Regions from separate parts of the Enterococcus gilvus ATCC BAA-350 genome, predicted to be linked through region 3. Evidence: riboswitches for the same ligand, from Rfam matches in the RefSeq annotation. Region 3 holds a riboswitch; each other region holds the start of a gene.
The links. Region 3 has a riboswitch for magnesium ahead of I592_RS04960 (GNAT family N-acetyltransferase). Riboswitches for the same ligand answer to the same signal wherever they lie in the genome.
Positions count from the first base shown of each region.

Region 1: another riboswitch for magnesium. It lies ahead of I592_RS16460 (FtsW/RodA/SpoVE family cell cycle protein); the one in region 3 lies ahead of I592_RS04960 (GNAT family N-acetyltransferase).
Region 2: another riboswitch for magnesium. It lies ahead of I592_RS16090 (LCP family protein); the one in region 3 lies ahead of I592_RS04960 (GNAT family N-acetyltransferase).
Region 4: another riboswitch for magnesium. It lies ahead of I592_RS16060 (ABC transporter permease subunit); the one in region 3 lies ahead of I592_RS04960 (GNAT family N-acetyltransferase).

Region 1 covers NZ_ASWH01000002.1:301,039-304,652, reverse strand. The annotation lists gene I592_RS16465 (FtsW/RodA/SpoVE family cell cycle protein) at 1-123, opposite strand, end outside; gene I592_RS16460 (FtsW/RodA/SpoVE family cell cycle protein) at 101-1,243, opposite strand; M-box (ykoK) riboswitch at 1,363-1,530, opposite strand; gene I592_RS16455 (MucBP domain-containing protein) at 2,079-3,614, shown strand, end outside.
Region 2 covers NZ_ASWH01000002.1:227,010-230,623, forward strand. The annotation lists gene I592_RS16085 (LysR family transcriptional regulator) at 1-831, shown strand, start outside; gene I592_RS16090 (LCP family protein) at 879-2,003, opposite strand; M-box (ykoK) riboswitch at 2,085-2,253, opposite strand; gene I592_RS16095 (Nramp family divalent metal transporter) at 2,681-3,614, shown strand, end outside.
Region 3 covers NZ_ASWH01000001.1:1,014,380-1,017,993, reverse strand. The annotation lists gene mgtA (magnesium-translocating P-type ATPase) at 1-260, opposite strand, end outside; gene I592_RS04960 (GNAT family N-acetyltransferase) at 459-902, opposite strand; M-box (ykoK) riboswitch at 1,066-1,235, opposite strand; gene I592_RS20915 (hydroxymethylglutaryl-CoA reductase, degradative) at 1,495-3,614, opposite strand, start outside.
Region 4 covers NZ_ASWH01000002.1:218,796-222,409, reverse strand. The annotation lists gene I592_RS16065 (response regulator transcription factor) at 1-662, opposite strand, end outside; M-box (ykoK) riboswitch at 1,012-1,180, shown strand; gene I592_RS16060 (ABC transporter permease subunit) at 1,237-2,994, shown strand; gene I592_RS16055 (ABC transporter ATP-binding protein) at 3,058-3,614, shown strand, end outside.

The DNA.
Region 1 (3,614 bases), on a different contig from region 3:
ATTTTTCACATCTGCGCCATCTAGATCAGCCGCCAGCGATTGCACACCGACACTGATCAAATAGAACAAGAAAATCGGCAATAGCAGCGAATAATTACAGTCATTGCTTAATCGTTTGATCATTGACTCGAACCTCCGAAGAAAATTTTAGACAGACCCCCAAGGCCGCCGATAAAATCAAATAACTTGTTCCCCCGTAGCTGATAAACGGCAGCGGGACACCCGTCATAGGGATCAGCCCTAAGATACTGGCGATGTTGATACTGGTTTGCAGCAAAATCAACGCGCCGACCCCGAAGTAGATCAGACTGACTTGCTGGCTGACCTCTTTTGATGCCAATACGAACAACCTCAAAGCGATCAAAAAGAGCAGCGCGAGTACGAGAAGGCCGACGATCATTCCCAATTCTTCTACTAAGATCGAATACACGAAATCTGTCTCTGCAACGGGCAGATAGCCTTTTTTCGTGATACTATTTCCCAGCCCTCGTCCGAAAAGTCCACCGTTGTAGAGGGCATAATAGGAGTTGCTCATCTGAAATCCTTTTCCGTAAGGGTCTAAAAAGGGGTCTCTCACCAATCGGATACGGTCATAGGTGTGGGCGAACAATTCCGGCAATAAATGGTGACTCCCTAGGAAGAGAATGATGCCGCCGATCAACACGATCCCGGCGAAAATCGTTGCGAACACCATGACGGACAATTGATACGGCAGCTCCGCAGTGGTGATGATCACCAATGCAACACCCCAGATAATGATCGCTCCGGTAACCTTCGGCTGAAGCAGGATCAACAACCCGCTGAGCAGTACCAGCCCGCAAGGAACCAGCAGCTCCCGTTGGGTCCGTTTTACTCGGAAATAATAGGCCAAGTAAAGAATCAGCGCGACATTCGTTACCTCTGAAGGCTGAAACTGAATCCCCATCACGGAGACCCAGCGTTGGGCACCGTTGATGTTCACTCCGCTGATTTTCACCAGTATCAAACTGACAAGCCCTGCTGCCAGCAATCCCTTAGCCAACGTCCCCTTTACTAATACATTGCTTTTTACCCGATAAATGAAGGCGATCAGCAACCAGCTCAATCCCATAAAAATGGCTTGCTTGCTAAATAAGGACAGTGGATTCTGACCTTCCGCCATCAGCCGGTAGGAACTTGCGCTAAAAACCATTAAAAGACCGATCAGGCTTACTCCCAAATAGGGTAATAATAACAGCCAATCGATCTTTTTTCTCTTCATCATGTGCATCTCTCCCCTTCGTCAAGTAATTGTTTGAGACGAGAGAGCCCACAGTTAAATAACCTAAAAAAAGAGACACCAAACGTTAGTAGAAAAAAACTAACTAGTTTGGTGTCTCACACAATCAATCTCATCGTCTGAGTTTTAGCACTAAACAACGTAAAGAATTACTCTTAGCTATTTTATGAAAAGCCTTAATCCGACAATTCCTATTTTACACATTGGCGTCTTTCGACGTTTCTGCGCAATAGCCTGTGTTTGTTTAGGAGCCTCACCTAACAAGTTTACTTATATTCACTTTCACAATGAATACTACGTCCTTTATCTTTCGATAGCAAAAGTTTCCTTAGAAAATATCATTTTCTTATCATTTGCTTATAAAATCTTTTAAAAAAAATTTACTAGGCAACCGTTCCATTTTCTGGTATTAGGGAAATACCCTGTTTTAATCACGAAATGGTCAAAAATAACAAAGAGAAAGACAAAAGTTGAACGTTTTCTTTGTAATTAAATAGTTATTATTAACACGTTATAAATTAATTAAAAAAGAGTTACATTTGTGAAATCTATATTTATTTATGACGTTACACTATTACCTTTATCCTGAACTACTTTTTTATCCCTTATTCAACATACATAGACTTTTCTACGAATGGCACGAACGTCGTTACTTCAAGATGCAGCTTCAACAAGGATCAAATGCCTATTCAGTCGAAAAAAGCACCGGATATTTCTCCCTGAACGATTCAGATACCCGTGCTTTCATCGATTTTTTAATACAGAGCGGATCACTCACGAAAACGATCACCTAAACATCATATATAAAGGAGTTTTATTTTTGAAAAAGAATCTATATGTTTTAATGGCGAGTATGTTGGTCGCGGGACCAGCGCTAAGTTTCCCTATACAAAGCAATGCCGAAGCAACAGCCGCAACAAGCAGCGACTCTATCCCCACCCCTGCTAGTGAGCCTGTCTCTTCGACGCAAGCGTCACAGGCACTGCCTTCAACGCCGCCAGTGAGCAGCACGACTGCAACCACTCAAGCATCCGTACCAACAACGGCTTCTTCCAGCACAACGGATGCACCAGCCAGCACCACGAGTGATTCTCAGTCGACTTCGACTACAAGCACTACCTCAAGCACTCCTGAGACCCGGTCAGCCGATTTGACTACATGGATGCCGGACCCAGTGTTGCAGCAAATCGTCGCAAAAGCAGTCGGAAAAACGGTCGATACGTTGACCAAAGAAGACATGCCGAAGCTGACAACGCTGTATATTCAAAACGCGGATAGCGCGATCGCAACTCTTAGAGGGCTGGAATTAGCAACAAATCTGGACTCTTTTTATATGAACGCAAACAGTCAGATCAGTGATTTTTCATTGCTTGCTGCACTACCAAAATTAAGCCAAGTATATTTAATGGGTGCCAATGTCAACGATCAGAACGTACCGAATTTTGGAACAGGGATTACCCGTTTGAACCTTTCAGGAAGCAGTGTAACGGACAATGTCTACGATAAAATAACAAAAATGACAGGTCTGTTATCTTTGACCTTTGAGTCTAATATGAACATCACGACGATCAAACCAGCAACTGCCTTGCCTCAATTAAATGAGCTTCGAGTACAATTTTGCGGTATCACGGACTTCACGCCCATCAATCAAATGCCTGCACTGACTCAACTGGCCGCGTTCGGGCAGAATACAGGACGTAACGATCCGGCTACAGCGATCAATGCCAAGGAATTAAATTACGATGCTGAAAAGCAAACGGTCTACATTCCTTTTTCAATGATGCCGAACCGAATGACCAACTTTGATGGCTATGTTCCTCCGTTCAGTACATCAAACAGCGCGAGTCAAACCTATCTTGATTTCAATGGGACGCAACTGGCGAGCAGCCGTTTGGCAATAACAGATGAAGGGATAACCGTATCTGGGGTAACACAGGACGAATTCGATAACTTGCAGACCTTTGAATACAACGCGCGGTTGAACAATCCGGTCGGAAGCTATAAACAGCCGGAGCGCTTTACCTTCTACGCGATTTCATCAGGCACCTATTTGCACCAATTCACGATTCAGCATACTGCTGTTTCTCCTGGATTGACGGTCAACTATGTGGATGAAGACGGCGACGAGATCGCTCCTTCTCAAACAGTCGAAGGCAATGTGGGTGATCCCTACGATGTTACGACGGAAACGTACCAACCAGAGATTCCCGGCTATCTTTTAGATCAAGATCAGCTGCCAGCGAACGTCGTCGGCACATTGACCGCGGAAGCTCAGACAGTCACCTATATTTATCAACAAAATAAGGCGGTCCTGAAAACCCATGATTCTAAAATCTACGTTGGTGATCCATGGACA
Region 2 (3,614 bases), on a different contig from region 3:
GGGATCTCATCTTTGAGCTCGGCGCTCAAAAGTCTCGAGAATGAACTGGGCTATGAGTTGTTTACCCGCTATGGCAAGAAGCTGATGCTAAGTGAAGAGGGAAAGGAGATTCTGCCTTTTGTCAAACGAATCATTGAAGAAGCGAGAAAAATCCATTTTCCGCTGTATCAACGGGTGGAACGTCCGACCTTCAAAGTGGGTGTCAGTGAATCGGTCTTCCTATTTGAAGCGGGGGAGTACCCTTGTACAAACGAAGCGTACACCATCACCTACACCCATGCAGCGCCTTTAGCATTGTTGAATCAGTTGAAGCAAAAAGAGGTGGATCTAGTGATCACCAATAGTTTAGTGGATGACCCTCAACTGGAGCGTACGCCCTTGCCCTTGATCCGCTCAAAAATAGTCCTTGCGGCAAATTCTTCAATGATTCCTGCATTAAGCCAAGCAACGCCAGAGTCCTTGGCGAAACTGCCCTTTATTGTGTTAAGCGATCATCTAGGTCATCAGCAGCTGACGCAGCGAATGACCGATTATTTTCAAATCGCTCCTGAGTATCTGTATTGTCAGGACAGTTTAGGGATTCATAAGTGGCTGCACCTGCAAAAAGGCGTGTGTGTTATTCATGCGATCGAAAAGGAATGGCTGGCGAACGAATGGGTCCACTTTTTTTCATTGCCTCCTGCCTTGAGTCTGGAGTATTATTTATATAAAAATAAAAGCAATAGCGAGCTTTTTGGCATCGAAGAAGTCGAGGCGCACGTGAAGCAGCTATTCAAGGAGATTGCCCGCAAGGAAAATGACTGTCCAGAGAATGTTTCGTCTTATAACTAGAAAACAGTGTAAAAGCGCCTGATGCCTGCTTTTACACTGTTTTTTAGTTATTGAACAAAGCCGTTTTTAGTTTTGACGGTAGGGAGAGGGCCGGTCTCGGTGTTGCCCGCGGTGCCTATATACGTATTGCCGTTCAAAGAAGTAGTTTCTTTGTCTTCGGCGTCCGCGTCTTGTACAGAGTAGTCACTTTGATAGAGGTATTCACCATTGGTATGGAAGGGATTTGTTTTTTTATCCCGTGCGTCCTTTTTATCGATCCCGAGACTGACGCGTAATTCATGACTCACATACTCGATACTATCTGGATAAAGTTCCACCATACTGCGTCCTTGATTGCTGAAGGTGCGCCAATCAAAGTCGACTCGTTGTTTTTCATAGCTGTTATAGAGCAGCCCGCTTTTCATCAGGTCCATTAGCTGATCCGAGGTGATATCTGTTTGAATATTGTTATCGAAAGAGTCTATGATCTTGGTCAGGTTTTTGACGGCTGTTTTAGAGGTCAGCTTTTTCCCCACAGCTTGAATGATCTCCTGTTGACGAAAGCCCCGCATGATGTCGTTGTCGCTATGCCGTTCTCTAGCATAGGAGAGCGCCTTTGTACCATCGACATGTTGTTTGCCGGCATCAAAATGAATGGCACCGGGGCCGTCTTTTGTCACGCCATCAAATGCGTGCTGCACATTGATATCGATCCCGTCGATGGCGTCGATGAACTGAATAAAGGATAGAAAATTAAATACACAATAGTGATCGATCGGGATTTTCAATAGGTTTTCTACCGTGTTGACCGAAGCCGTCGGACCGTTGATGGTATAGGCGGCTTCTATGCGTTGATTGCCCTGATAGTTTTTTGAGCTGATGGGCACGAAGCTGTCACGCGGCAGGCTGCAAAAGGTGATTTTCTTGGTTTTGTGATTGACGGTAATGACCATCATCGCGTCCGTTCGAGTAGTACCCAGCTTTCTTTCGATCGTGTTATCCAATCCCATGACTAGAAAGGATTCGGTGTCTTTTTTCGTGGTTGTCTGGTACTCGTTTTTGATGGGATGATACCCGTTGTCTAAGGTATTTCTCAAATGCTGATTGACAAATAAGGAATAGGCAGAGACTGAAATGGCGCACATCAATAGAGCCGTGAGGCATAGTAAAACAATTTTTTGCGAGCGTTTCATAATAAGTCATCCTTTCGTGTAACAAATAAATATAGCAACAAAAAGGATCGTCTTCTGTGCTGCAACAAGAAGGCGATCCTTTACTGTCCTCTCATCGTCTGAGTTTTGGCACTATACAACGTAAAGAAAATTCTTAGCTATGTTTAGAAAAGCCTTAATTCGACAATTCCTGTTTTACACATTGGCGTCTTTCGACGTTTCTGCGCAATAGCCTGTGTTTGTATAGACGCCTCACCTAACAAGGTTATAGGGGCTGTTTACTGAGTATATAATAACGATATGTGTGAAATAAAAATAGCCGATTTATTTTTCTTAATAATATATTTAAAAAGAAAATTGAGATTAATGCATTGTTATATAAGGGGAAAGGCTTTACGGAAAAACCGAAAAGAAAATAAATGGAATAATAAAAAAACGAACTCGGGGTTTTTATCGATTTTAAAATAACGATTTTCGTTTTGAGCGTATGTGCTTGTTTGACTAGAAGAAAAGGGGAGAGAAAAAAATCGCTAGGCAACGGATTTTTTGAAACAGGAAGCTGTATTTATAACAACCATTTAGTTATGCGCGGGCGTTTAGTTGATGTGAGGGGAAAAAAGCCCCTTGCTTAAAAAAATGAAGTGCGATATTTTAGGTATGCCTAAAAATATAGACAAGGATTGAAAGAAGGAATTTAGTTGAAGGCTACACATGAAAAGAACTCGGACACCGCTACCCGTAAGCATCATTTAATAGAATACGCCAATGGACCATCGCTTGAAGAAATCAACGGCACGATCACGGTTCCAAAGGATCTTGGTTTTTGGCGAACGCTCTTTGCCTATTCTGGGCCGGGTGCGCTAGTGGCTGTAGGATATATGGACCCAGGAAATTGGTCGACTTCTATCACGGGAGGGCAAAATTTTCAGTACTTATTGATGTCCGTTATTCTCCTCTCAAGTCTGATCGCGATGCTTCTTCAATATATGTCCGCGAAGCTGGGGATCGTTTCCCAGATGGATCTGGCGCAAGCGATCCGCGCCCGAACAAGCAAGACGCTGGGGATCGTTTTGTGGCTATTAACGGAGCTGGCGATCATGGCGACGGACATAGCGGAGGTCATCGGAGGGGCGATCGCGCTGTACTTATTGTTCAACATCCCTTTAGTGATCGCCGTGTTTATCACCGTCTTTGACGTTTTGCTGCTGCTATTATTGACAAAGATCGGCTTTCGCAAGATCGAGGCGATCGTTGTCGCGCTGATCGTCGTTATTTTCATCATTTTTGCGTACCAGGTCGCATTGTCGAAGCCCGAATGGCGAGCCGTTTTTCAAGGATTGCTTCCTCGTTCGGAGGCGTTCTCTACGTCTCGTTCCGTCGCTGGACAAACACCATTGACTGGTGCCTTGGGAATTATCGGCGCAACGGTCATGCCCCACAACCTTTATTTGCATTCGTCGATCGTTCAAAGTCGGAAAATTAATCATGACGATCAAGAGGACATCGCACGTACGTTGCGTTTTTCAAAATGGGATTCCAACATCCAACTAACGATGGCCTTTTTCATCAATTCTTTGTTGCTGATCATGGGTGTGGCTGTGTTTAAAACTGGCAGCGTAGCCGATCCGTCTT
Region 3 (3,614 bases):
TCTGTAATAAAGGAAATAAGTCCTAACGCAATCAATACTAACGTAAACGGCGTAATATATGCTTTCAATACTTCTACGATCAAAGGCGTAGATTTCTTATGTGGAATTCTGTTTTCACCGAATGCCTCTCTTGATTCTTCGATCTGATCTTCTAATAATCCTAGTGACGAGGTCTCAAATGTCTCAAATAAACTTTGTGGTGTTTTCTTTGCAAATAGACTGTAATTTGTCTTATTTGGCTTGATTTTTTGTTGTTTCATACTCTTCTCCTTATTCCCGAAAAAAATTCGCCATAATCCTATTCCGATAAACAGATATAACCCAATATCTTTTAACGTATTCATGATTATCCCTCCAATAGTCGGGTTTACAGAGAAAATGGGTGTTAAAAACAAATAGACAATAGCGCCTTTTTGTCTCCAGTTTTCTGCCATAAACCCCTATTTATTGAACTACTGTCATCCATTTGTTTTCATCTCCCTTTTCATAAATTGTTCTAGTGGTGATTGAAGATCTTTTTTATACACACGCATTCTTAGCAGACCTTCTTGATATTCTTGTGATAGTCCTTGATAGCCTAATTTTTCATAAAATCCCCAAGCCTGTTCTCTACCTGTGAGAAAGACAAAACGAAAACCGACTCGTTTTGCGACTTGTTCCGCGTAAGTAAGCAAATTCTTGCCTAGACCTTCTCCTTGGTAACGAGAATCTACTGCAACTTGCTTCACCTGCACACATTTTTCAGAAATGGGATGAAGCAGTAAGGTTCCGATTACTTGTTCCTGTCGCTTGATTATCAAATGCAGATCCTTTCGTTCCTCTTTGGGTGCAGTCAGCAAACGCTTCTTTCCAGCGCTGGCCATCAATTCCTTGTTCCTCAGTTCTAATGCTTCACGATACAATGCACTGTTCCAACTAGTTAATGTGAATACTGTTTTACCATTTTCATTTCCCCCTTTTTATTCTTTTGAAAATAGCTATGATCGTTACGCAAAAAAAGACTTTCCGCTCAAAAAACTCAGCGAAAAGCCTTACCAAAATTCATCCTAAATAGACAAAATCTTATAGTCGATCTAATCGTTGAGTTTTGGCACTATACAACGTAAAGACAAACATCTTAGCTACCTTAAGAAAAGCCTTGTATTCGACAGTTCCTGTTCTACCCATTGGCGTCTCTCGACATTTTTGGGCAGTAGCCTATGTTTGTATAGGAGCCTCACCTAACAAATCATATTTTATTTTCGAACACAATATAACAAGTTATTTATTATCTGTCAAACCTTTTTATGATAAAAGTGACGAATCATTCAATGGATTTAAACTTCTCCCCTTTATCAATCGCCTATATATCAGTATTTTAATACGAAAATAAAATCCATAAATTTATTTTGCAAATGTCGTTAAAAACTATTTTCTCCAATAAAATAACTATCGTTTTAAAAAGAAAAAGCAGTGTCTTTAAGACACTGCTTTCCTCATAAAAATAGTTATTGATTATCCTAGCCGAAGCTGTGCGATAATTTCTTCTGCTGCAGCTAAGTTCATTCGTTCTGCTTTTCTTAATTGACTAGAAACTTGAGGAATCTCCTTCGCTGTCGCTCCTGCTGTGATTGCCAGCGAACGGCTTTGCATCGCCATGTGCCCTTTTTGAATCCCTTCGGTCACTAACGCGCGGATCGCAGCCAGATTCTGAGCCAATCCAACAGCTACGATGACTTCTCCTAATTCACTAGCAGATGAAACGCCCAAAAGATTTAAGCTGATTTGTGCTTTTGGCAGCACCTTGGTCGCTCCTCCCACAATCCCTATTTTCATGGGTAAAACAAGCTTGCCAACTAATTTATCGTCTTGCACCGTCCAATCCGTCAAGCCCTCGTACTGTCCGTTGCGGGCAGCATATGCGTGGCACGCCGCTGCCACTGCTCGCGTGTCATTTCCCGTGGCTAAGACGACGGCATCGATGCCGTTCATAATTCCTTTATTGTGCGTCACCGCGCGGTAAGGATCAAGCTTACTGAATGCACTGGCCGCAGCGATCTTATCAGCGACTTCTTCTCCAATTTGTTGCAGAGGGATTTCGCAAGTTGCTTCAATCAACGCGCTCGTCGCATAGTTGCTCAGTATACTAAATAAAACCTCTGCTGCAGGAACAAGTTGTCGTACTTCTTCCGCTACAGCTTCCAACATTGTATTCAGAATATTGGCACCCATCGCATCCTTTGTATCAACCACTAGATCGATTGAAAGGTAGCCTTCTTCAAAGATACGATAATCAATCGTGCGCAATCCGCCGCCACGTTGATAAATAGACGGTGAACTAGTTTTAGCCGCCGCAAAAAGCCGTTGTTCATTATCCCGAAACACTTGCACGAACGCCTCTGCTTCAGAAACATTTCTCAAGACGACCTGTCCAGTCATCTCTTGATTGCATACCCGTGTCTGAATCCCTCCGGCCTTCGCAAGGATTTTCCCAGCATTACTAGCCGCTGCAATCACAGAAGGCTCTTCAGTCATCATGGGGATACTGATCTCTTTTCCGTTAATGACAAAATGTTGTGCAACACCTAGAGGGATCGTTCCCTCCCCAATTTGGTTTTCGATGAGGTTGTTGGCAACTTGTTCTGGCAATACCATTTCTGTCGCTAACTGTGCTGCTTCTTTAGCCGATAACTTTTTTTCCTTCACCAACTTTGCTAAACGCTCAGCTTGGGTCAGTTGATAGAATTTTTTTTTTGCAGTTTCTTGATCTTCTGCTTTTGTGATCATCAGGGCCAAACCAAGTCCGCCACCGATGCACAAGCTTGCGATTCCCCGTTGCTTATCCTCTTGGAAAAGTTCAGAGATCAGCGTTGTCACGATTCTCGTGCCGCTTGCACCGATTGGATGCCCCAACGCAATCGCGCCGCCGTAGGTATTGATTTTTTCATCTGGGAGATCCAATTCTTTTTGCACAGCAACAGAGGCTGCCGCAAATGCTTCGTTGATTTGGAAGACATCCACATCATTGATCGTCTGATGGACTTTATTTAATAATTTATTAATAGCTGATACAGGGGCTACACCCATGATGCTTGGATCGATCCCAACTTCGCTATACCCATTAATAACAGCGACATAAGCTAAGTCGTGCTCGATAGCATAAGATTTTGCTGCTAACACTACTGCGGATGCACCATCATTCAACGTGGAAGCATTCGCTGCTGTGACAACACCGTCTTCTTTAAAGGCAGGTTTCAAAGAGCTTATTTTTTCAAGCGTGGAATCAAAACGGATGCCTTCATCATCTTTGATACTACTTCCGTCTGGAAGGACCACAGGAACAATCTCCGAATCGAACTTCCCATTTTTACTTGCTTTGGCTGCTTTCATCTGTGATTCGTATGCATATTGATCTTGCATCTCTCGAGTAACCTGATACTCGACAGCCACTTTTTCTGCGGTTAGTCCCATATGTTTGCCGCTAAACGCATCTGTCAATCCGTCATAAATCATGCTTGATTTTGGTTCTTGCCACTCTTGCGCGACGTAATCAAATCGCGTGGTCTTTGGTGCTTGAGACATATTTTCTGTTCCGCCAGCGACGACTACCTGCGCCTCGCCTAGAAGAATTTGCT
Region 4 (3,614 bases), on a different contig from region 3:
AGCCGATAGCCGATGCCACGGACGGTCAAAATGATTTTTGGATTGGAAGGAACCTCCTCTATCTTCTCCCGCAACCGCTTGATGTATACGGTCAACGTATTGTCATTCACAAATTCACCAGTCGTATCCCATAGCTCGTCCAGCAATTGTTCACGCGTAAGAATGTTTTGAGGATTGTTGACGAATACCAGCAGCAAGCGATATTCTAATGCAGAAAGAAACACCTCACGACCATCCTTTTGAACGATCCCGCTCGCAGGATCGACACGCAGCCCCAACACCTCAAATCGGACTTTGCTATGGTCGTATTTTCGCAGCGCATTCCTTATTCGCGCCAACAACTCCCGTGGGCGAAACGGCTTAGTAATATAATCATCCGCTCCCATGGTCAATCCCGTCACAACGCTCGCCTCATCGCCAGAAGCCGTCAAAAAAATAACTGGAATATCCTGTTCCCCTTTGATTGCTGTGCAAACCGTAAACCCATTTCCATCCGGAAGTGAAATATCAACCAACGCGAGATCAAACTGCTGTTGTTCTAGGTGCTCGAGGGCTTCCCATTTTGTTGCCGCATGTGTCACCGAAAACCCGTCTGTTTGTAATAACGTCATTAAATTTTCTGCGATAGATCGATCGTCCTCTACTAAGAATATATGTGTCATCAGGCAGACTCCTCCGTTGTTTTTTATCCTCTTTATTCTACCACCAAAAATTTTTAAAGCGAATCCAACTCCGTTTTCTCCCCCTCAACAAATTCGTTTGCATGCTTTCAAATAAATGATGGACAGTAGCAACCACAAATAAAATAACAATCTTTATCGAACGTTTTTTCAGAAGAAACTTTCATCGTTCAAGTATCCATGTCTGAAGTTTTTGGAAAGCATTTGGCAAAAAAACGAAATAGCTCATGAAGAGGGACCTCAAAAGGATCTTGGAAGCTCCACTTTCTTCCTCCTCCAATTCCCAATTGCTTTCTCTCCTTCCACGCGTAAGATGAGTATGCACAACAAAATAGAATCATATTAGGTGAGGTTACTCTGAAGAACACAGGTTATCGCTCGGAAATGTCGAGAGACAGTAACGAGTAAAGCAGGGATTGTCGAATTAAGGCTTTTCCAAGATAACTAGAAATTTCATTCTTACGTCTCAGAAAGCCAAAGCTCAATTATCGTGATTATTCTCTGTCCCTTTATTCAGCGCGGCCTCCTTAATATGACTATTTAGGAGGTTTTTGTATTGAAATTTTTACGCGCAACACCACAGAAAAAGGCGGTACTTTCGAAAAGCATCGGGAATCTCACCCTCCTGCTGATCGTTGCACTTTTTTCCTTTATTCTCATTTTTTCTTTAGTTAAGATGAATCGCCCGATCCAGATCCTGCCATCCGAAGACTCCTTAGCCACCGCAAGGTCTTCCCATGATTTTTTATCGGTCTCGAATCTTTGGTATTTCTCTGTTCGGACAATGTTCCGTATGATCGTTGGAATGATCTGGTCCTTTCTTTTCTCCTTCATTTTCGGAATACTCGCGGTTAAATACAAAACGGCTAGACGAATTATTTTGCCTATGGTCAATTTTCTTGAATCCGTACCATTGTTAGGGTTTCTGACCTTTACGACGGCTTGGCTGCTTGGCCTCTTTCCAGGAAATGTTTTGGGGGCAGAATGTGTCGCGGTCTTCGCGATTTTTACCGGTCAAGCTTGGAATATCATGCTGACCTTGTATCAGATCATGGAGGTCATCCCTGCCGATCTATCGAACGTGGCCGATCAATTCAAGCTCAATCCATGGGAAAAATTTTGGCGTCTCGAGTTTGTTTACGCGATCCCGGGCTTATTGTGGAATGTGATCATCTCTCAGACCGCCGCATGGTTTGCCCTAGTTGCCAGTGAACAGGCTTCAGTCGCGCTGCCAAAAGATACCACACTGTTTCTTCCGGGGATCGGTTCTTACATTCAAGTCGCTTTGGACCGCGCCGACTTCAGAGCCTGTTTGTGGGCTGTCCTAGCGTTATTGCTAAATGTCGTTATTCTCAATTTCCTCGTCTTCCAGCCTATGGTGCGGGCGACTTACTACTTCAAATATGAAGCAGATGTTGAAAGCTCCGTTCCACCAAAATCTGTCGTTTATCGTCTGCTGAGACATGCGACGCTATCCAAGGCAATCGCAAAGGGCTTTCGCAATTTTGCTCGTTTTTGGCTTTATAGGCTCCCAGCCTTTTGGTACACCTGCCATTTGGACCGAGTATATAAAGGGGTCGCAAAGTTCCGAAATTTCTTTAAAACACTTTGGTATGTCTGCCTCGCTATTGTTGTTATCTATAGTTCGATCAAGCTCTATCATTTCTTGCCTCATCAAGATTTCAGCATGATTCCAAGATTGACTCTTTACACCACCCTTCGCGTAACTTTGGCGATGCTCTTCGCCGGACTTATTTTTACGCCATTAGCCATTTGGGTCGCAAGTGACAATCGGCGGCTCAATATTGTTCAGCCGATTGGGCAGATTTTAGGGTCGATTCCTTCAAATGTCTATACTCCCTTCATCGTTATCGTGATCAGTATGGGCGCAAATAAGCTTCAATGGTGGATTCTCCCCCTCATCATGGTCGGCTGCCAATGGTATTACTTCTTTAATGTGATCGCCGGTTATTTAGCGATACCTGATGAGATCCGCGACGTGACTAAGCTGTTTAAATTGTCAAAATGGCAGTGGTGGTTCAAGTATCTGATCCCTTCGATCTTGCCCTACATCATCACCGCCATCATCAATGCTGCGGGGGCCGCTTGGAATGCCGATATCGCTGCAGAAAGTATCCAATGGGGAAAAAAGACCATCAGCGTAAACGGCTTGGGGCAGTACATCTCAGTGAATGACGGTATAAAGAACAAGTCCGCATTAGGGACCTTAGCCATGTGCTTCATGGTCGGGCTATGCATTGCTTTTATCTGGCAGCCCCTGTACCGAGTAGCAAAGGAAAAATTTCATTATTAAAAGAATAACTAGAAAAAGGAGACGTATAAATGAGCCGACTCTCAATTTATACAAAAGAAGACAATGGAAAATACAGAATTATTAAATGTAAGAGCAGTAAGCAAAGAATTTGAGATCGAAGGACGCAAGGAACAACTAAAAGTCCTAGAAAATATTGATTTGACAGTACAAACCAATGAATTTTTAAGTATCATCGGTCAGTCTGGAACAGGAAAATCAACCCTATTAAGAAGTATCGCAGGACTCCTCCAGCCAACAAGAGGCGTGATCACCTTTGAAAACAAGACCCTCACGGAACCCGATGCAAACATCAGTATGGTCTTTCAACATTTTGCCCTCTTTCCTTGGTTGACTGTTGAGAAAAATATCAGTTTTGGATTGGAAAGCCTAGAAGGCCTATCACGAGAACAAATCAGCTTGCGCGTCAGCAATCTGATTGAAATGATCGGATTGAAGGGCTTTGAAAAAGCCTATCCACGGGAACTTTCGGGCGGTATGAAGCAGCGTGTCGGATTTGCCCGTGCCTTAGCGATCGAACCGAGCCTGCTGCTGTTGGACGAACCCTTTTCAGCATTGGATATCGTGACCGCCAGCCAGTTGTCCAACGATTTACTAGAAAT